Regions from separate parts of the Microbacterium sp. LMI13-1-1.1 genome, predicted to be linked through region 1. Evidence: predicted binding sites of a transcription regulator. Region 1 holds the regulator's gene; each other region holds the start of a gene.
What was found. Region 1 encodes LexA, which represses DNA repair genes until DNA is damaged. Its sites were predicted from a motif close to TCGAACANNTGTTCGA; they were not measured.

Region 1 (6,774 bases):
GCGAGGGCATCGAGGAACGCGGTGGTCTCCGCCTCGGTGCCGGCGGTGACGCGGAGGTGTCCGGGGATCCCGACGTCGCGGATCAGCACTCCCCGGTCGTACAGCTGCTGCCAGACCTTCTGAGGCTCTGCCACGCCCCCGAAGAGGACGAAGTTCGACCACGACTCGTGCGGCGTGTAGCCGAGGGCCTCGAGCGTCGCCGAGATGCGATCCCGCTGCTCGACGATCTCCTCGACCATGCCCAGCATCACGTCGGAGTTGCGCAGTGCGGCCACCGCCGCCGCCTGAGTGAGAGCGCTGAGGTGGTACGGCAGACGCACGAGCCTCAGGGCGTCGATGAAGGCGGGATCGGCGGCGAGGTAGCCCACGCGAGCACCCGCGAACGCGAAGGCCTTGCTCATGGTGCGAGACACGGCGAGCCGAGGGCGCCCGTCGAGCAGTGTCAGGGCGGAGGCCGCCTCGCGCGGCGCGAACTCCTGGTAGGCCTCGTCGACGACCACGATCCCCGTCGATGCCTCGTAGACCGCTTCGACCACGTCAAGACCGAGCGGTGTGCCCGTCGGGTTGTTCGGGGAGCACAGGAGGATGACATCGGGGTCGACCTCCCTGACCTGGGCCGCCGCCTCATCGGGCGTGATCGTATAGTCGGGCTGCCTGGCGCCGGCGACCCACCGCGCCCCGGTCCCCTTCGAGATCAGCGGGTACATCGAGTAGGTCGGGCTGAAGCTGAACGCCGTACGACCCGGCCCCCCGAATGCCTGCAGGATGTGCTGAAGGACCTCATTCGACCCGTTGCCCGCCCAGATCTGATCCGCCTCGAGACCGTGGCCGAGGTACTCGGCGAACCCCTCGCGCAGCGTGGTGAACTCACGATCCGGGTAGCGGTTGACGTCTCGGAGCGCGACCGCGATGTCATCGAGGATATCGCTGGCCACGGCGTCCGGAACCGGATGCGTGTTCTCGTTGACGTTCAGTGCGATCGGGAGAGGCGCTTGAGGCGCTCCGTACGGCGTGAGCCCCCGGAGGTCGTCGCGAAGTGGCAGGTCGTCGAGTGATGCAGTCACCCTTCCCATGGTAGGCCGCGTTCGCCCCATGAATGCCCGTGGAGACCGAGTATGAAGGGGAACTCCCCCGCCTCGTTCCACGAATCGGGCGAAATCGGGCTCACTCCGAGTACTGCGCCGGAATCGCCAGCTCCTGACCGATCTGCAGCTCCCCGCCGCGCAGCAGGTTCAGCCGTGTGATGTCGCCGATCACGTCGCGCGGATCGGCCTCGGGCGCGATGCCCTCTGCGATCGACCAGAGGGTGTCGCCCGGCATCACGGTCACGGTCGCGAACGTCGCCGTCGCCGTCTGCTCGCCCGAGGCCATCGCGCTGCCGCCGCTGATCGCCGCGAAGGCGATTCCGACGGCGAGGGGCACCGCGGCGACGGCGAGCACGACGCGTCGACCACGCGCCGTCAGCCGGAGCCGCGTCGCCGGACGAGCCGGAAGGACTGCTGCACTGCTGAAGGTGATGGTGCTCATGTCGTGCTCCTCTGCATCTACCGCGTGGGCGGTGAAGTTGGCGTAGCGTTCGCATCCGCGCCTCGGCCGGGAGCCGGGGATGCGAAGCTACGTACCGAAGTTATCTTCGAATTCGAACATCTGTCAAGCGTTCTTCGAAACAGAAGTGCGAGAATCGGCCGACACGCTCGAACAGATCTTCCACATCGTCACGTTTCTCGGATACGGTTTCGATAGGAACACCCCATCACGGGCCTCCGACATTCGAACTGAGACGCCGGATCGCACACCTGAGGAGCACCATGAGCGACAACTCCGCCCCCGAGGCCGACGCCCCGCGCACTCGTCGCCGGAAGAGCCTGAGCCCGAAGCAGATGGCGATCCTCGAGGTCATCCAGACGTCGATCAGTCACTACGGCTACCCGCCGAGCATGCGCGAGATCGGCGACGCCGTCGGACTCAAGTCACTGTCCAGCGTGACTCATCAGCTGGGTCAGCTCGAGCTCAGCGGATATCTGCGCCGCGATCCGGGAAAGACCCGCGCGATGGAGGTGCTCATCGACCTCCCCGGCACGAGCGGTGAGAACCCTGCCGATGTGGCGACGCCCGTCGGAGACGCCGCACTGGTTCCCCTCGTCGGGCGCATCGCCGCCGGCGTTCCGATCACCGCCGACCAGCAGGTCGAGGAGATCTTCCCGCTCCCCCGTCAGCTCGTCGGCAAGGGCGACCTGTTCATGCTCAAGGTGTCGGGCGAGTCGATGATCGACGCCGCGATCTGCGATGGCGACTGGGTCGTCGTCCGTTCGCAGAACAGCGCAGAGAACGGTGAGATCGTGGCCGCCATGCTCGACGGCGAGGCCACCGTCAAGGTACTCCGGCGACGAGACGGCCACACGTGGCTGCTGCCTCGGAACTCCGCTTTCGAGCCGATCCTCGGCGACGAGGCCGTCGTGCTCGGCAAGATCGTCGCGGTGCTCCGCTCCGTCTGACCCTCTCCGCACACGAGCCTCCGGGATCGTGCATTCTCGGAGACCTCGTCGCCTGGCCCGAAACCCACCCTGTGTGACGCCGTGAGCCGGTGCACCATAGGCTCGAACCATGTCGTCGCCGTTCGGTACCTGGCCCTCTCCGTTCACTCCCGACCGGATCGCCGCGTCGTCTCCGAGGATCGACGGCGCCGCCTTCGTCGGCGATGACATCTGGTGGGGCGAGTCGGTGCCTGCCGAGGGCGGTCGCCTGACCGTACGAAGTTCGAGCGGCGCCGAGATCCTCCCCGCGCCCTGGAGTGCACGGTCGCGCGTGCACGAGTACGGCGGAGGGGCGTGGACGGCGGATGCCGACGGGACACTGTTCTTCGTCGAGGCCAAGGATCAGCGTGTGCATCGGATGCCCCGCGGTGGCGCCCCGATGCCCCTGACTCCCGCGGGGCCGGCACATGGCGGCCTGCGCCTGCAGAACGGGCGACTGTTCGCGGTGCGGGAGGACCTCTCGGTCGACCCGCACCAGCGCGGCATCGTCGAGATCCCGACAGACGGGTCCGCCTCCGACGATCCGACGCTGCTGAAGGTGCTCGTGGAGGGAGAGTCGTTCTACGCGCATCCTGCACTGTCTCCAGACGGGACTCGCGCCGCGTGGGTCGAATGGTCGGGCGAACGGATGCCGTGGCAGCACGCGTCGCTGGTGCTCTCCGACGGCACCGGCCGGACGGAGCTGCCCACGCGAGCCGCCCTCCAGCCGGAGTGGACGGACGACGGCGAGATCCTGTACTCGGATGACCCTTCCGGTCGCTGGGCGCTGCACCGACAGCACGTCGACGGCCGCGAAGCGGTCGGTCCCGCAGAGCGGATCGCCGACACGGACGCCGACACGGGGTACGGACTCTGGGTGCTCGGCAATCGCTGGTATCGACCGCTCGCCGACGGTCGCATCGTGGCGGTGCGCACGAACGGACGCGACGAGGTGGACGTCATCGAGCGGGACGGCGGTGCCCACCGCATCCCCGTTCCCGCCGACGGCCATGTCAGCATCGATGATGTCGCAGGCACCCGAGTGCTCCTCTCCGGCAACAGCTCGACGACCGCGCCAGGTGTCTGGTGCGTCGACGTCGACTCCGGCGACATAGAGGTGGTCGCGGGAGCGACGCCGGCCGACCCGACGTGGATGCCCGCAGCATCAGAGATCCTGGTCGATGGCGCTCACGGCCCTGTCCATGCTTTCGTCTACGAGCCCGTGAATCCGTCGGCTTCAGCCGCGGACGACGAGCTCCCGCCCTACCTCGTGCTCGTGCACGGCGGCCCGACCGCCCATGTGACGGGCGCCTCGTCCGCGGCCATCGCGTTCTGGACCAGCCGCGGCATCGGCGTGCTCGACGTCAACTACGGCGGATCGACGGGATACGGGCGCGCCTACCGAGAACGACTCGACGGCGGATGGGGCGTGGTCGACGTCGACGATGTGATCGCCGCAGCGCGCGGCCTCGCCGACGCCGGGCTCGCCGACCCCGACCGCATCGCGATCCGCGGGGGCTCGGCCGGCGGCTGGACGGTGCTCTCGTCGCTGGTGCGGGGCGGCACGTTCGCCGCGGGCATCAGCCGATACGGAGTGGCCGATCTGCGGATGCTGACCGAGCACTCGCACGACTTCGAGGCGCACTACGTCGAGGGCCTGGTGGGACCGCTGCCCGAGGCCGAGGCGCTCTACGTCGATCGTTCTCCCCTGACGCATGCCGATCGGATCGGCGTGCCCGTGCTGCTCATGCAGGGAGCGGAGGACCGTGTCGTGCCGCCGTCGCAGTCCGAAGCGATCCGCGACGCGCTGGCGCAGCGAGGCGTCGAGCACGAGTATGTGCTCTACCCGGGTGAGGGCCACGGCTTCCGTGCGAGCGAGACCATCATCGACGCACTCGAGAGGGAGCTCGGCTTTCTCGGACGCGTGTTCGGCTTCACGCCCGCGCGCTGATCACTCCCCGACGCGGTTGCGCAGGCGCATGGCGCGGTCGGCCTCGCGGGTGTCCTGACGCTCACGCAGCGTCTGACGCTTGTCGTATTCCTTCTTGCCCTTGGCGAGGGCGATCTCGACCTTGGCCCGACCGTCCGAGAAGTACAGCTTCAGCGGGATCAGCGTGTAGCCGCCGGCGGACACCGCATGCTGCAGCTTCGCGATCTCCTCGCGGTGCAGCAGCAGCTTGCGGACGCGCTTGGCGGAGTGGTTGGTCCAGTGCCCCTGCGAGTACTCCGGAATGTGCACGGAATCGAGGAAGACCTCGTTCCCCTTGACGAACGCATACCCGTCGCTGAGGTTCGCGCGTCCCTGACGCAACGACTTGACCTCGGTGCCGGTGAGCACCATCCCCGCCTCGTACGACTTCTCGATGTTGTAGTCGTGACGTGCGCGACGATTGGTCGCGATGACCTTCTCCCCGCGTTCCCTGGGCATGATTCTCTCCTGATCCGTGTCGCGCAGTGTTCCAGAGCCCGAGTCGGGCGCACGACAGCCTGTCAGTCTATACCGGCGAGCCGCTCATGTGCGAAGCCAGCGCCGGATCGCGAAGCCCGCCGAGAGCGCGGCCAGCACGACACCGATCCCGATCAGCACGGGGACGACGACGACGGCATCCTGCATCGACACCCACGTCGTGATGAACGGCACGCGTCCTCGAAGGTAGCCGTCGACACCGAAATGCACCCCGGCGACGACCGCAGCGCTCGCGAGGGCCGAGCCGAGGAACGCGGCGAACACGCCCTCCAGCACGAACGGCGTCTGGATGAAGCGGTTGGATGCACCCACCAGACGCATGATCCCGATCTCCTTGCGCCTGGCGTAGGCGGAGAGTCTGATGGTCGTGCCGATCAGCAGGATGGCGGCGATCAGCATCAGCGTGGCGATCCCCACCGCGATGTATGTCGCGACCGTCAACGCGGAGAAGAGCGGCTCGAGGTACTGCAACTGGTCCTGCACCTGCTCGACGCCGGCGACGCCGTTGAACGCCTCGGAGATCACCTGAGACTGGCCGGGGTCCTTCATGGTGACGAAGAAGACCTCGAACGCCTGCTCCGGGGTGATGACGCTCGCCTGGTCCTCGCCGAGCTGCTCGACGAGCTTGGCGTAGGTGTCCTCCTTGGAGTCGAAGGTGACCTCGCTGATGAGGGGGGCGAGCGCCTCGCCCTCGAGCTGGGCCCGCACGGCGTTCACCTGCTCCTCTGAGGCACCACCGTCGACACAGGTGTCCTGCTCGGAGATGTCGGAGCACATGTACACGGCGACCTGGGCCCGCTCGGTCCAGTACCCGCGCATGGTGCCGATCTGCGCCTGCATGAGGATCGCAGCGCCGACGAATGTCAGCGACACGAACGTGACGAGAACGACGGAGATGACCATCGAGATGTTCCGTCGGAGGCCGCCGAGGGCCTCGGTGAGGATGAGTCCGATTCTCATGACGTCGGCCCCACTTCTTCGGAACCGTCATCAGACAGGCCGAGGCGATCGGCCACGCCGAGCTCGGCGACGTCGACCTGCGGCATCACGATGGGATGCGTCCGAGGCGCGACAGAGGCCTGGACGGCCACGGGCTGCTCCTCGACGACGGGCGGCTCGATCGGTGCGGCCTGCGCCTCCGGCGTCTCGGATGCGGTCGGTACGGCATCCGCGGATGCTCCCTCGGCCCTGCGCTGAGCGGTGAGCTCCTCAGCGAGCGCAGCGCGGACGAGCGAGAGGTCGGCGGTCTGGCGCTGCACCTCCTGCACCGCGGTGAGGGCGGCCGCCGCTGCCGCACCGCGCACCTCCTCCGGGACGAGGCGCGGGATGTTGGATGTGTCGCCATACCCGCCGTGCACTTCGTCTCGCACCATCTCGCCGTCGCGGAGCTCGATCACTCTGCGCTGCATCTGGTCGACGAAGCCCGCCTCGTGCGTCGCCATGAGCACGGTCGTACCGCCCGCGTTGATCCTCGCGAGAAGCTGCATGATGTCGACCGACGTCGCCGGGTCGAGGTTTCCGGTCGGCTCGTCCGCGAGCAGCACCTGGGGGCGGTTGACGAGCGCTCGAGCGATCGCGACGCGCTGCTGTTCTCCACCGGAGAGCTCGTGCGGCATTCTCTTCTGCTTGCCGTCGAGCCCGACCAGCGCGAGCGCCTCGGGGACGGCCTGCTGGATGAAACCGCGCGACGAGCCTGTCACCTGCAGGGTGAAGGCGACGTTCTGATAGACGGTCTTCGACGGAAGCAGTCGGAAGTCCTGAAACACGGATCCGATGTGGCGGCGGAAGTACGGC
Region 2 (6,774 bases), on a different contig from region 1:
GCTGCGGCGATGCCGAAGTCGGCGAGCACGGGAGCCCCGAGGGAGTTGATGAGCACGTTCGACGGCTTGATGTCGCGATGCAGGAGCCCCGCCCGGTGCACCGTCTCGAGCGCACCGGCGATACGCACCCCGGTGTCGAGCACGTCCGCGAGCGCCAATGGCGCCTTCTTGTAGCGAGCGCTCATGGTGTCGGGGCAGTACTCCATGGCGAAGTACGGACGGCCGTCGGCAGAGATCGACGCCTGATAGATCGTCACGATCGAGGGGTGTGCGCTGAGCCTCGCGGAGATGTCGGCCTCGACGTTGAAGGTGCGCAGCACCTCGCGGTTCACCGCATCCGCCAGCAGCACCTTCACAGCGGCGACGCGGCGCGGCATGTCCTGTTCATACAGGAAGACGTCGGCGAACCCACCGGAGCCCAGCGGGCGCACATAGCTGTACCCCGCCAGCGTCGGCGGTGTCGATGCCATGCGCGTGGCCACCCATGCTCCTCACGGTCGGATGGGAGACCGCGCTCTGCATTCGCCCTGCGCGCTGCGCTGGACGATCCCCCCGATCAACGAGTATATCGAGGGCATGGATGATCTCGAAGGCGGTCTGGGCCGATGCTGCTGGTCAGGCGCGCCAGCATCCCACCACGTGGTCGTCGACCATGCCGGCCGACTGCATCAGGGCGTACATGGTGGTCGGCCCGACGAACCTGAAGCCTCGACGGCGCAGCTCTTTGCTCATCGCCGTCGACTCCGGCGTCACCGCCGGAACATCTGCGAAAGACGCGGGTCGGATGCCGGGCGCCGGCGCGAACGACCACATCAGCTCATCGAGCTCGCCCTCTGCCATCGAGCGGACGATACGCGCGTTGCCGATCGTGGCCTCGATCTTCGCCCGGTTGCGGATGATCCCCGCATCCGCCATGAGGCGCTCCACGTCGGACTCATCGAACTCGGCGACCAGCTCAGGGACGAATCCGGCGAAGACCTCGCGGAAGCGGGGGCGCTTGCGGAGGATGGTGATCCACGAGAGACCCGCCTGGAAACCCTCGAGCGCCATCTTCTCGAACAGCGCCCGGTCGCCATGCAGGGGCGTGCCCCACTCTTCGTCGTGATACCGGCGGTATTCCGGGTCGTCGCCAACCCAGCCGCATCGCTCGCGTCGGTCGGGGCCGGCGATCAGTGACGTCATGTGTCCACGCTAGCCGTCGCCACGGACACCCGGGAGGGATCGCTGCGCCGGCGCTCGCATGCCCTCAGAAGAAGATGTCTGGGGTCTACGGTTGCGGCTGGGCGGCGGTTCGCGCGGTTCCGGATCCGAGCGCGTCGATGAAGGATGCCGAGAACGCGTCGAGTGCTTCAAGGGCCGCGACGGGATCCTGTCGCTCGATGGCGTCGAGGGCGCCCGAGAGGAGGTCGCGGCGCGAGGTGCGATCCGCCTCGAGGTCCACGCCGTGACGACTCGCGGTCTGCGAATCCACGAACAGCCGGAGGGGGTCGATGTGATCGCGGACGATCCTCGTGCCGAGGCGGCCGAGTTCCCGCGAGATGAGGTGTTCGGCGAGTTCGAGGTATCCGAGCAGTTCGCAGGCGCCTTCGGCGAACCGAGGAGCCTGTGCGCGCATCGGCACGGGCGGGCCGCTGCACGTCTTCTCGACGATCAGGCGACCGACGACGTGAGCGCGCTCGACCATGTCGACGGACGACCATTCTGCGACGCGGGTCCCTGCGCTCGGCGACACCTGCACGAATCGCATGTCGACCAGTCTCTGCAGAGCCTCGCGCACCGGGGTGCGCGACACAGCCCAGGCATGGGCGAGCAGGTCGAGACGCAGCCGCTGCCCGGGAGGAAGACGGCCGCTCACGATCTCGGCGAGCAGTCGCTCGTAGGCGAGACCGCTGAGAAGCTGCGGCCTCAGCTGTTCCTCGAGGGAGCCCGTGGGCATGGTCTTGCCTTTCTCATGGTGCCGAACACCGGTGGGGGGGGGATCGTGCCGGATGCGCTGTGACAGTCACCAGCCAACCCGCCGGGCTCGGCTCTAGGACGCCTTGTGACGTCAGATACGAATGTGGAGAGCCGACAACCAGTGGTCGCTGTGCGGCGATCAGTGCTCGGTGCTCGGTGTTCGGTGTTCGGTGTTCGGTGCTCGGTGTTCGGTGCTCGGTATTGGGTGCCACGCAGTGGTGACAGCCACGTGATGGTGAGTGTCACGCGAGGGAGGGTTTCACGTGACGGCGCGCGTCAACCGATGGGTTCCGGGCTCGTGTTCTACCGCTTCTACTCGAAGTTCATCGAGCGAAACGCGCTCAGATGCGAAGTGAGGTGCGGCGCACTCGAGCGGGTGACGGCAGGCTGAGTCGTGGGGTGCGCCAGCGCTGGTCGGGGTCCCACCATGCCGGGCCGCGGACCTGCGGGAGGCCGTCGTTCATCCGGATCTCCCACCCCGAGGTGCCGAGGGAGCGGTGATGCCACCAACACAACGGCACACCGTTATCCGTATGCGTCGGGCCGCCCCTGGCGTGCTCGGTGACATGGTGGATCTCACACCATGATGCGGGGACATGGCATCCGGGGATCAGGCACTCTTTATCGCGGGCGATGATCGCCCGACGTTGATGCACGGTGAAGATCCGATCCGTGGTCGTGATCCCGATGATGCGGCCCTCGTCCATGAGGACACGCTGGATCGCCCCGCTGCATGCGACCTGCGCCGCGACGGAGACGGGAACATGAGCACCGGAACCGGGGATCGTCGCCCACCCACCATTGCCGCGCGCTCCAGACGCGGCGCCTCCGAAGCCGGCACTCCTGAAGACAGCACCCCCGAAGGCAGCACCGGTGGCATGAGCGGCATGGTGGGCGAGGTCGTTGGCGTCGACCGTGACGACGACGACCGGTGATGCCCCACCGAGGGTGGGCATGTCCTTGTGCCGGGCCGCGATCGCCAGCGCTGCGGCGAGAGCGTCGTGACGTTTCTGCGCCGCGGTGCGGTCATCGAGCACAGACCGCGGGTCGGAGTTGAACGGATCGGTCTCCTCCGGATCGCGCCCCCTATCGACGTCAGCGTCGACGCCAGAACCGGCACCAGCACCAGCACCAGCACCAGCACCAGCAGACGAAGAGTCGGCGTCGCGAGAGTCGGGATCCCAAAACTCGGTATAGCGAGAGTCGGTATAGCGAGAGTCGGGATCGTGAGAGTCGGGATCGTGAGAGTCGGGATCGTGAGAGTCGGTACCGCGAGAATCGGCGTCCGAAGAATCGGTGTCCTCACCGGAGCCCCCGCTCGGGGCGAAGAACACCCCCGGCATCGGCGGTCCGTCGCCCTTGGGGTTGAGGATCGCGTCCAGGATGAGCTGCAACTGGGCGGCGGCGTCCGGGGTCAGGTAGCCGCGGATTGCGTGCATGCCGTCCTTCACCCGGCCGATCGTGATCCCCCGACGACGCCGCGCGTCCTCGTCTTTCGGTTCCTCACCATCCGGATCGAACATCGACGCGAGATCCTCCGCCAGAGCCTTCAGATCCTGCACCGTCGGAGACGGACCCGCCGCATGCTCATCCACGTCCGCGTCGTCCCCGGTCGAGTCGTCGCCGGGCCCCGCCTCGAGGCCGTGGCCGCGGGCGCACCCCGCCAACGCAACATCCGCCGCCAACCGCTGATCGACCGTGAGCCGATCCCACACCTTCTCGATCGGACCCGTCGCCGCCAGAAACCCCGCGACCCCGACCACCCCGTCCAACAGCGCGAGCCGCATCTCCGCCCACCGCGCCGGCATCCTCTCCCCCGCCAGACTCATCGGCCGCCGCACCAGATCGACCACCCTGTCGACCCGGATCGCACCCCGCACATCCACACCGACCGTCCGCTGCAGCAGCTCATTCAGCCCCCGGCAGCCCGCCGAATGCGGAAAGTCGCCCGGATCTCCTGTCGCGATCGTCTCCACGATCACCGCCTCGGCACGCCGGAACACCGCCCCCGCACCCTGCAACACCGCGACCCGGTCCGCATCCGACAACCCCGCCAGCGCGTCATCGGACAGCACCGCATCCAGGTCGGCGACGACCCGATCCAAAAGCTCCGCGGTGCTGTTCATACCCCCAGTCAACCGGGGACCACCGACATTCGAGACCCGAAACCGCTCGCTTTTACCCCAGATCAAAGACATATTCCGATCTCCCAATACAGCGCACCGATGCCGCGCACACCACAGCCACGGGAGCGGCGCGAGAGCGAGAAAGAACGGACGGAGAGACACATGGAAATGGACACGGAGACACGACTCGAAGGGAGAGCACCCGGAGGAAGAGAGCACTCCGACGACGAGGAGAGCGCCGGGCAGGCAGCGAATACCCGGCGAGGACGGACCTCCGGAGGGTGAGAGCGCCCTGACGACGGGGAGAGGAGAGCAGAGGAGCAGAGAGGACAGAAGGAAAAGAGAAGCCGGAGGAGAGAGAAGGGAAGACGGAGGAGAGGAAGACGGAGGAGAGGAAGACGGAGAAGAGGAAGACGGAGAAGGGGAAGACGGAGAAGAGGAAGACGGAGAAGAGGAAGACGGAGGAGAGGAAGACGGAGAAGAGGGAAGAGGAAAGGGAAGAGCAGGAGAAGAAGAACAGAGAAGGACAACAGAGAAGAAGAACAGAGACGGACAACAGACAAGGAGAACAGAGACAGAGACGGAGAACAGAGAACGAGAACAGAGAACAGAGAACAGAGAACAGAGAACAGAGAACGAGAACGCGGTAGAAGAGAACCCGGGAACAACACTCTCGGAGCACGCACCCGCGGGATGGAGACCCCCAGAGAAGAAAGCCCCGGGAAGAACACCCCCGGAAAGAACACCCGGAGACAGCGAGAAGCCCCGGGGTGCAACACCCCGGGACTTCTCTCCGACCGTCAGTCCGCGAAGGTCGCGGCGTCGATCACGAAGCGGTAGCGCACATCGGAGGCGAGCACGCGCTCGTAAGCCTCGTTGATCTGCGCGGCCGAGATGACCTCGATCTCGGCCGCGATGCCGTGCTCGGCGCAGAAGTCGAGCATCTCCTGGGTCTCAGCGATGCCGCCGATGTTCGATCCGGCGAGCGATCGCCGTCCGCCGATCAATGACGAGACGTTGACCGAGAGCGGTTCTGCGGGGGCTCCGACGCAGACCATCGACCCACCCACATCCAGCAGACCGAGGTAGGCACGGAGGTCGACGACGGCACTGACTGTGTTGAGGATGACGTCGAACGATCCGCGCAGCGAGCGGAACGTCTCGGGATCGCTCGTCGCGTAGTAGTGGTCTGCCCCGAGGCGAAGCCCGTCGTCCTTCTTGCTGAGGGTCTGCGAGAGCACGGTCACCTCGGCGCCGAGCGCGTGGGCGATCTGCACGCCCATGTGGCCGAGTCCGCCGAGCCCGACGACCGCCACCCGCGTGCCAGGGCCGACGTTCCAGTGCCGCAGCGGGGAGTACGTGGTGATCCCCGCGCAGAGAAGGGGTGCGGCGACGTCGAGCTCGAGGGCGTCGGGGATGCGCACGGCGAACGACTCGGTCACGACGACCTGCTCGGAGTATCCGCCCTGCGTGATGGTCCCGTCGCGATCGACGCTGCCGTAGGTGAAGACAGCGCCGTTGGAGCAGAACTGCTCGTCACCGCGCTGGCAGTTGCGGCACTCTCCGCACGAGTTCACGAGACATCCGACCCCGACGCGGTCTCCCACGGAGTGCTTCGTGACGTCGGCCCCGATGGCGGCGACGGTGCCGGCGATCTCGTGGCCCGGTGCGAGCGGGTAGCTCTGCGGACCCCAGTCACCGCGCACGGTGTGGATGTCGGAGTGGCAGATTCCGGCGAATGCGATGTCGATCAGGATGTCGTTCGGGCCGAGTTCGCGGCGCTCGATGACGGTCTTCTCGAGCGGTGCGGCTTCGCTGGGTGCGGCGTAGGCGTTGACACGGGTCATCTCGGACTCCTCGGGTCGGGTCGGGTGGGCCAGATCGACACTACTCGCGGCGCCCTGTGCGCCACCCCTGTGCGCCACCCCTGTGTGATCGATACGTTGGGGCTACGACTCCGGAGGGGAAGTCCCATGCACCGCTCGACCTTGACCGCTCGACTGATCACCAGCGTGATCTCTCTCGTGCTCACTCCCATCGCCCTGATCCTGCTGTCTGTCGGCGGACAGACCATGATCCTCACGTTCTTCGCGTACGCCGGCGACGGCGACCTCGCGTCGCTGACCGGACCTGTGCTGCTGCAGATCCTCGGTCTCGCGCTGCTCATCCTCGTCGTGCTCACCGGTGTGTGGAGTTCAGCCGGCCTGATCGCCATCGGCATCTTCAGCATCGTGCCGCTGATCGTCGCCGTCTTTCCCGTGACCCTGTCATGGATCTACGGCATCGCACCCAGGGAGTGGGTCGACGGCTTCGTATACGGCCTCCCTCTCGTGGTGCTCGCCGCGCTCGGGGCGATGGGCCTGGTGCTCGCCCTCGTCCGCCGGGATCCTCGACCGAAGGGTGCCGCGCTCGGCGTGGTCGGCCTGATCGTCGCCCCACTGCTGCTCGCTGCGGGCGCCTGGTCGATCACCTGGGGAATCGCCGAGGGTACGCTGTTCGCCCTGCAGCGGTTCGAGTTCGACGTGCGCCCCGGGCCAGGCTTCGCAGTCGTCGCCGGGGCTCTGCTCGTCATCGCCGGTATCACCGTGACCCGCTGGTCGCGGTTCGCACTCGTCGTTCCCGCCCTCGTGCTCCTCGTCGGCAGCATCCTGCTCGTCGTGGCCCGCGATGCCGTGATGCCTGCGCTCTTCGA
Region 3 (6,774 bases), on a different contig from region 1:
TGAGGCCGTGGATTCGCAGCTGAAGGGCGACCGTCGCACGTACCAGCTCGACCCCGGCAACCGCCGCGAGGGCGTGCGAGAGGCTGTCGTCGACGAGGAGGAGGGCGCGGACATCGTCATGGTGAAGCCCGCCATGGCCTTCCTCGACGTGCTGCGTGAGGTGCGAGACACCGTGCACATTCCGGTGTGGGCATATCAGGTGTCCGGCGAGTACGCGATGATCGAGGCCGCTGCCGCGAACGGCTGGATCGATCGCCGCGCGTCGATCCTCGAGTCGCTGCTGTCGATCCGCCGCGCTGGCGCGGATGTCGTCCTGACGTACTGGGCGAAAGAAGCCGCTCGCTGGCTACGCCCTTGATAGCGGTCCGTCGACTCGACGAGGTCGTCTGAGTCCCTCCCTCAGCTCTGCGGACTAGCCTGGAGGGGATGCCGGGAGAGCTCCGTGCATCGCTGAGGAGTGTGCTGTGACCGACCGCAATGATGACCTGTTCTCCGCTGCCCGCACGGTGATCCCCGGTGGTGTGAACTCACCCGTGCGCGCATACGGTTCGGTCGGGGGCACGCCGCGCTTCCTCGCGTCGGCCGCGGGTGCGACGGTGACCGATGCCGCAGGCAACGAGTACGTCGACCTCGTCGCGTCGTGGGGTCCGGCCCTGCTCGGCCATGCGCAGCCTGAGGTCGTCGCCGCCGTGCAGGAGGCGGCGACTCGAGGACTCTCGTTCGGCGCCCCGACCGAGGGCGAGGTCGAACTCGCTCAGCTGATCGCGGATCGTGTGCGGTTCGGGGAGACCCGGCCCATCGAGCGAGTGCGGCTCGTCTCGACCGGCACAGAGGCGACGATGACCGCGATCCGCCTTGCCCGCGGCGCCACCGGACGCGACCTGCTGGTCAAGTTCGCCGGCCACTACCACGGTCACTCCGACGGTCTCCTCGCCGCGGCCGGTTCCGGCGTCGCGACTCTCGCTCTGCCCGGCTCCGCGGGGGTGCCCGCGCCGATCGCCGCACAGACCCTCGTGATCGACTACAACGACCCGGGCGCGCTCGAGGCCGTCTTCGCCGAGCACGGTCCGCGCATCGCCGCGGTGATCGTCGAGGCCGCAGCCGCGAACATGGGTGTGGTTCCGCCGCTGCCAGGGTTCAACCGGATGCTGGCCGAGACTGCACACGCTCATGGCGCGCTGTTGATCCTCGATGAGGTGCTGACGGGCTTCCGCGTGCACCCCGCAGGCTTCTGGGGGCTCCAGGCCGCGGCCGGCGAGGACTACCTGCCCGACATCTTCACGTTCGGCAAGGTCGTCGGCGGAGGAATGCCCCTGGCCGCTCTCGGTGGACGCGCTGAGGTCATGGACCTGCTGGCACCTCTCGGCCCGGTCTACCAGGCTGGCACGCTCTCGGGCAACCCGCTGTCGGTCGCCGCCGGCCTGGCGACTCTGAGGCTCGCGACCCCCGAGGTCTATGCGACCGTCGATGCCGCCGCAGCCAGGGTCTCCGGCGCTCTGGACGCCGCACTCGCGGACGCAGGTGTCACCCACGCCGTCGCGCACGCGGGAAACCTCTTCAGCGCCTCGTTCCGTGCTTCAGCGCCTCGCGACTATGCCGAGGCCCAGGCCCAGGAGTCGTTCCGGTACGCGCCGTTCTTCCACGCGATGCGCGAGCAGGGCGTCGCGCTGCCTCCGAGCGTGTTCGAGGCCTGGTTCCTGACTGCCGCGCACGGCGAGGAAGAGCTTCAGCGCATCGAAGCGGCGCTCCCGATCGCGGCCGAGGCTGCTGCCCGCGCACAGGCGTAAGCTGCACGATCCCAGGTCTGAGACGGACTACGGCGTGACGAACGTCAGACGAACATGACTCGTCGTGACGGTGAGTCTCGATAGGTGCGGCCGAGCGGGCTGAACCAGTCGATCGTGCCGTCGGGAAGCTGCTGCGCCGTCCAACGATGGTCGTCAGCGACGTCTGGATGCTTGAGAGAGTGGTGGCGCGCGCACAGATGGGCGAGGTTGTGGATCTCCGTCCGCCCGCCCTTCGCATGATCGAAAGTGTGATCGATCTGGCACCGATGCGCCGGCATCCTGCAGCCGGGGAATCGGCAGTGTTGATCTCGCGCACGCAGGAACCGCCGCATGGGTTCTGTCGGCCGGTAGGTGTCGGTCTCGACGACAAGCCCGGTCGGATCGAGGAACAATCGGGACCATCCGCCGTTGCGGCCCGCGAGATCGCGGGCGATATCGGGGTGCAGCGGCCCGTGTCCGTCGAACTGCGCGGGGCGATCGTCGCACCCCGCGAGCGTGGTGGCGGCGACTGTGACTTGGATGCGCCCCTGGATGTTGTCGAGTCCTGAGCCGTTTGCCGCGCTCGGATCGGAGGCGAGCAGGAGGTCGATCAGCAGATCTGCCCGCACCTGATCGATCGTGCGGGTGTCGGACGGGATGTGTTCGACCGCGGGGCCGGTCGGATCGGTTGTGAAAGTCCCGTCGCCGAAGATCGCGTAATCGTCACGCGAAGGGGCGTCTTGCGCGATGTCGTCCGGATAGATCGGATTCTCGCCGTCGTCCATCGGATCGAGCGTCGGCTCACGGTCGTTCCGCCCGGCGATGACGACGTGCGCGAGTCGGGTGAGCCGGTCGAGGATCGCCGTCGCGAGATGCTCGGGGAGCACGACTGTCAGCACACACAGACCGTCTCCTGCCGGGCGTACGGTGACGGTGCGCTCCGACTTCGAGCGCGCATGGCGCTCGGTGACCGTGGAGCCTGCCAGGACGGCGGCCAGCTCGCGCAGGTGCGCTCGTGTTCGCGCAGGGGTCTCCCGTTCGGCCACGATGACCGCGACCGTGTCGTACAGCGGCAGCACATCGGCATCCGCTCGCCCGTTGTTGACCGCCTCCCGGACCACTCCTGCGGCCCGCACGATCTCGCGGACATGCGCCGCCGTGATGTGGCCGGCCCTGAAAGCCGAACGCACACCGGGGTGGCTGGCGGCGAGGACGCCGGCATCGGTGAACGCGTATTCGACGCTGCCCTGAGTGAGGCGGCCCGCCGCGGAGTACTCCGCGATCATCGACCTGTGGATGGCGTCGCGGTGGAACGGGTTCTCGTCGGAGTCAGACCGGCTCAGGCGCATCCGCTCGGCAAGAAGATCGGACGCCTCGGCTTCGAGGCGTGCGATCTGTCGCCGCTTCTCGACCCACGAGTCGAGCAGCTCAGCGCGTCGCTCGAGGTCGGAATCGGTGGCGGATGTCATGCTCCGACTCTAGTAGATTTGTTCGAAGGTCGAGCAGAACATCGGAATGGAAGAAGGTGGAATCGTGGGAACCGACAACGGATCGTTGCCTTCCTGTGAACAAGACACAGACATCTGGAAGGGTGCCGCTGGCAGACTGGACGCATGGTGACGTTGCTGCTGGACCAGACGCAACTCGAGATCGTGCTCTCGCCGATCGAACGTGCGGCGAGCTTCCACCGCGACAATGTGAGGCTCGTGCGCGACACCATCACCAAGGTCCAGCTGATCGACGACGCATGGACCTGGTTGCGCGGCGTGCCGAATCCGGGAACGCACATCCCCGGGGTGCTCGCCGCCGGAACGTGGAAGGCTGCGGGCAGCGTCGACTTCGTCCTCATCCGACGCCGACGTCCCAGCGTCGTCATCGACCTCTCCGGCGACGAGCAGTACCGACGACTGATCCTCACGACGAGGCACGGCCTCGCTCTGACCCAGGCGCTCCGACTCGACGTGTCGGATGAACCGGCAGACGTCGAGGAGATCGTGGCCACATCGCCCACGCCGGTCTCGAAGGGGAGTCGCCGTCCGGTGATCCGCCCACGGCCCGCCTGAGCGATCCGAGAACGAGCGAACGCCCTCCGCAGCCTCACGGCGCGGAGGGCGTTCGCGTCGGTGCCCTCGAGGGGTGACCTCAGGAGCGGTCGTGCTCGCCCTCGTGGTGCTCGTGGTGCGCGTCCTCGTGGTGCTCGTGGTGGTCGCCCTCGTGGTGTTCGTGGTGCTCGCCATCGCGACCGTCGTTCGCCTCGGGAGCGGCATCCGCCTCTGTCTCCGCCTCTGCTGAGGCGTCGACTTCTCCGAGCGGGTAGTCCTTGGGCTCGTCCTCGTAGTACGCGCGAGCAGCGGCAGCGAGCATCGAGGTGACGGCAGCCGAACGAGGGTCGTCGTCGCCAGACGCTTCAGCCGTCGCGTCATCCGACGACTCGTCGGACTCGTCGGAATCGTGCGACTCGTCGGACTCGTGTGCCTCGGCGAAGAACTCGACTCCGGAGTGCTCGCCGGTGCCGTCTTCGTTCGCAGTCTGGTCTGTCGCGTCAGCGACATGACCGTCGGTGTCGTCGCTGACGCGGGCGTCGGTGTGGTCGGCGGCATGAGCGTCCGGCGCGTCTGCCGGGGCGGTGCCGAAGAGGATGTCGTCGAACGACGGCTGGGCGTTCGCCGCTTCGGCGTCCGCGGGCGTCTGCGGCTCGGTCGATCCGCCTGCCGGGTCATCATCGCCGTGGGCGTCCTCGCGGCCCGCATGCGCGGCCTCCGAGGCGACGTCGGCCGCATCTTCCGCGTCGTTCGCATCCGAGGCATCGGCCGCATAGCGGAGCTCTGCCGCGGCGTACTCGACGTCACGAGCAGCATCCGCCGCATCAGCCGCGTCGTCGGCCTCGGCATCCGCCGCGTCGGCCTCTGCGCGGGCGGCGTCGGTCGCGTCCGCATCGGATTCGGAGAGAACCGACGCATCCGCATCGGTCGCAGCTGCATCGGACTCAGACACATCGGGCCCCGCGACATCCTGAGCCTGAAGGGTCTCGGAATCGGCGTGGTCGGAGTCGGCCACGTCCGACGACTCGGATGGCGCCACGGAATCGACGACAGGCGCTCCGACACCCGCGACCGGCGCTGCGGAATCGAGCGGCGCGGCGGTGATGGCCTGCGGCGCGAGCCTGCCGCCGCGGACGAGCTCGATGAAGACGTCCTCGAGAGTGGGGCCGCGCTGGACCAGGGTGGCGAGGGCGATGCCGGCCGATGCCGCGATGGCGCCGACGGCTCCCGCGTTGCTGCCGCGAACCGTGAGACCCGATCGGAGCACCTCGACCTCGAGGCCCGCTGCCGAGAGCGCGGACCTCAGTGCGGCACGATCCGCCGCGTCGACCACGACAGAACCGGCAGAAGGGTCGGCGAGCGTCTCGATGCCGCTCGAGAGAACGAGCTGGCCCTTCGAGAGCACGAGCACGTGGTCTGCGACCTGTTCGATCTCGCTCAGCACGTGCGAGGAGACGAGAACCGTGCGGCCCTCGTCGGCGAGGCGACGCAGAAGGAGGCGGATCCAGCGGATGCCCTCAGGGTCGAGGCCGTTGGCCGGTTCGTCGAAGACCAGAGCTCCGGGGTCGCCGAGCAGCGCGTGTGCCACGCTCAGCCGCTGACGCATTCCGAGCGAGAAGCTGCCGATGCGACCTTCGGCCTCGTGCTCGAGACCGACCAGAGAGAGGACCTCGTCGACACGCGAGAGCGGGATGCCGTTGGCCTTGGCAGCGATCGTCAGCTGGCGTGAGGCCGAGCGGCGAGGGCGATACGCGGTCTCCTCCAGGACGGAACCGATCGTGCGCAGCGGGTGACGCAGCTCTGCATGCGAGACTCCGCCGATCGTGGCGGTGCCGCTCGTGGCGCGCACCTGGCCGAGGAGGATGCGCAGGGTGGTGGTCTTGCCGGCGCCGTTCGGGCCGAGGAAAGCGGTCACGACACCGGGCTCGACTCGCGCGGAGAAGTCGGACACCGCCGTCACGTCGTTGAAGCGCTTCGTGACGTGCGTGAACTCGAGCACCTGTCCGTCGGGCATCTGCGACCTCTCGTTGCAGTGGGCAGTTCTGTCTATCCTGCCGGAAAAGCCGCAGGATCGTGCATTTACCCTACGAACGCGGCCGGATGCAAGGGTCCGTCGAGCGGGTAGCCTGGCACCCGTGACCGAATCCAGCGCTGCTTCCCGGGTCCTCGTCCGCACCGAAGGGGCCCTCGGCAGGCTCACCCTGAACCGGCCGGAAGCGATCAACGCGCTCGACCCCGGGATGATCCAGCAGCTCACCGAGGCCCTCGAGCGTTGGCGCGACGACACCGATGTGCAGATCGTCGTCATCGACGGCGCGGGCGAGCGAGGCCTGTGCGCCGGGGGAGACGTTCGCGCACTGCATGGGCAGATCGTGGCCGGACGCACTGAGGAGACCGCCGAGTTCTTCCGCGCCGAGTATGCGTTGAACGCGATGATCGCCGAGTACCCGAAACCCATCGTCTCCATCGCCGACGGCATCACGATGGGCGGCGGCGTCGGCCTGTCGGGTCACGCGGCCATCCGCATCGTCACCGAGCGTTCCCAGCTGGCGATGCCCGAGACGCGCATCGGATTCACCCCCGACGTCGGCGGCACGTGGCTGCTGGGGCGGATGCCAGGGCGATTCGGGGAGTACTTCGGACTCACGGGCTCGACGATGAACGGAGCGGATGCGGTGCTGCTCGGCTTCGCCGACCACCTCGTGCCGTCCGATCGGCTCGATGCGCTGCGCGAGGCGCTGGCCTATCGTGCCGACCCGACCGGGCCGGCCGAGATCGTGCTGCTGTTCGACGAGACCCCCGAGCCGTCTGCGCTCCCGGCGTCACGCGAATGGATCGACCGCGCGTTCTCGTCCGACACGATCGCGGAGATCGTGTCGCGGCTCCGCGCCGAGGAGGCTGCGGATGCCGCGACGACCGCGGACCTGCTCGAGAGCCTGGCGCCGACCGGACTCGCCGTCACCCTC

Region 2: a site for LexA is predicted at 4,145-4,160, ahead of MRBLMI13_RS10765 (DUF222 domain-containing protein). Genes of this name have one in related genera too.
Region 3: a site for LexA is predicted at 3,246-3,261, ahead of MRBLMI13_RS17995 (HNH endonuclease signature motif containing protein). Genes of this name have one in related genera too.

What each region holds. Positions count from the first base shown of each region.
Region 1 covers NZ_JBFPNL010000006.1:555,155-561,928, reverse strand. The annotation lists gene MRBLMI13_RS16120 (histidinol-phosphate transaminase) at 1-1,073, opposite strand, end outside; gene MRBLMI13_RS16115 (LysM peptidoglycan-binding domain-containing protein) at 1,165-1,527, opposite strand; gene lexA (transcriptional repressor LexA) at 1,809-2,495, shown strand; gene MRBLMI13_RS16105 (S9 family peptidase) at 2,605-4,464, shown strand; gene smpB (SsrA-binding protein SmpB) at 4,465-4,941, opposite strand; gene ftsX (permease-like cell division protein FtsX) at 5,026-5,940, opposite strand; gene ftsE (cell division ATP-binding protein FtsE) at 5,937-6,774, opposite strand, start outside.
Region 2 covers NZ_JBFPNL010000005.1:802,040-808,813, reverse strand. The annotation lists gene MRBLMI13_RS10780 (serine/threonine-protein kinase) at 1-482, opposite strand, end outside; gene MRBLMI13_RS10775 (DNA-3-methyladenine glycosylase I) at 616-1,182, opposite strand; gene MRBLMI13_RS10770 (GntR family transcriptional regulator) at 1,268-1,936, opposite strand; gene MRBLMI13_RS10765 (DUF222 domain-containing protein) at 2,298-4,082, opposite strand; gene MRBLMI13_RS10760 (NAD(P)-dependent alcohol dehydrogenase) at 4,883-5,929, opposite strand; gene MRBLMI13_RS10755 (hypothetical protein) at 6,056-6,774, shown strand, end outside.
Region 3 covers NZ_JBFPNL010000008.1:130,256-137,029, reverse strand. The annotation lists gene hemB (porphobilinogen synthase) at 1-358, shown strand, start outside; gene MRBLMI13_RS18000 (glutamate-1-semialdehyde 2,1-aminomutase) at 465-1,787, shown strand; gene MRBLMI13_RS17995 (HNH endonuclease signature motif containing protein) at 1,832-3,235, opposite strand; gene MRBLMI13_RS17990 (hypothetical protein) at 3,380-3,829, shown strand; gene MRBLMI13_RS17985 (ATP-binding cassette domain-containing protein) at 3,909-5,822, opposite strand; gene MRBLMI13_RS17980 (enoyl-CoA hydratase/isomerase family protein) at 5,944-6,774, shown strand, end outside.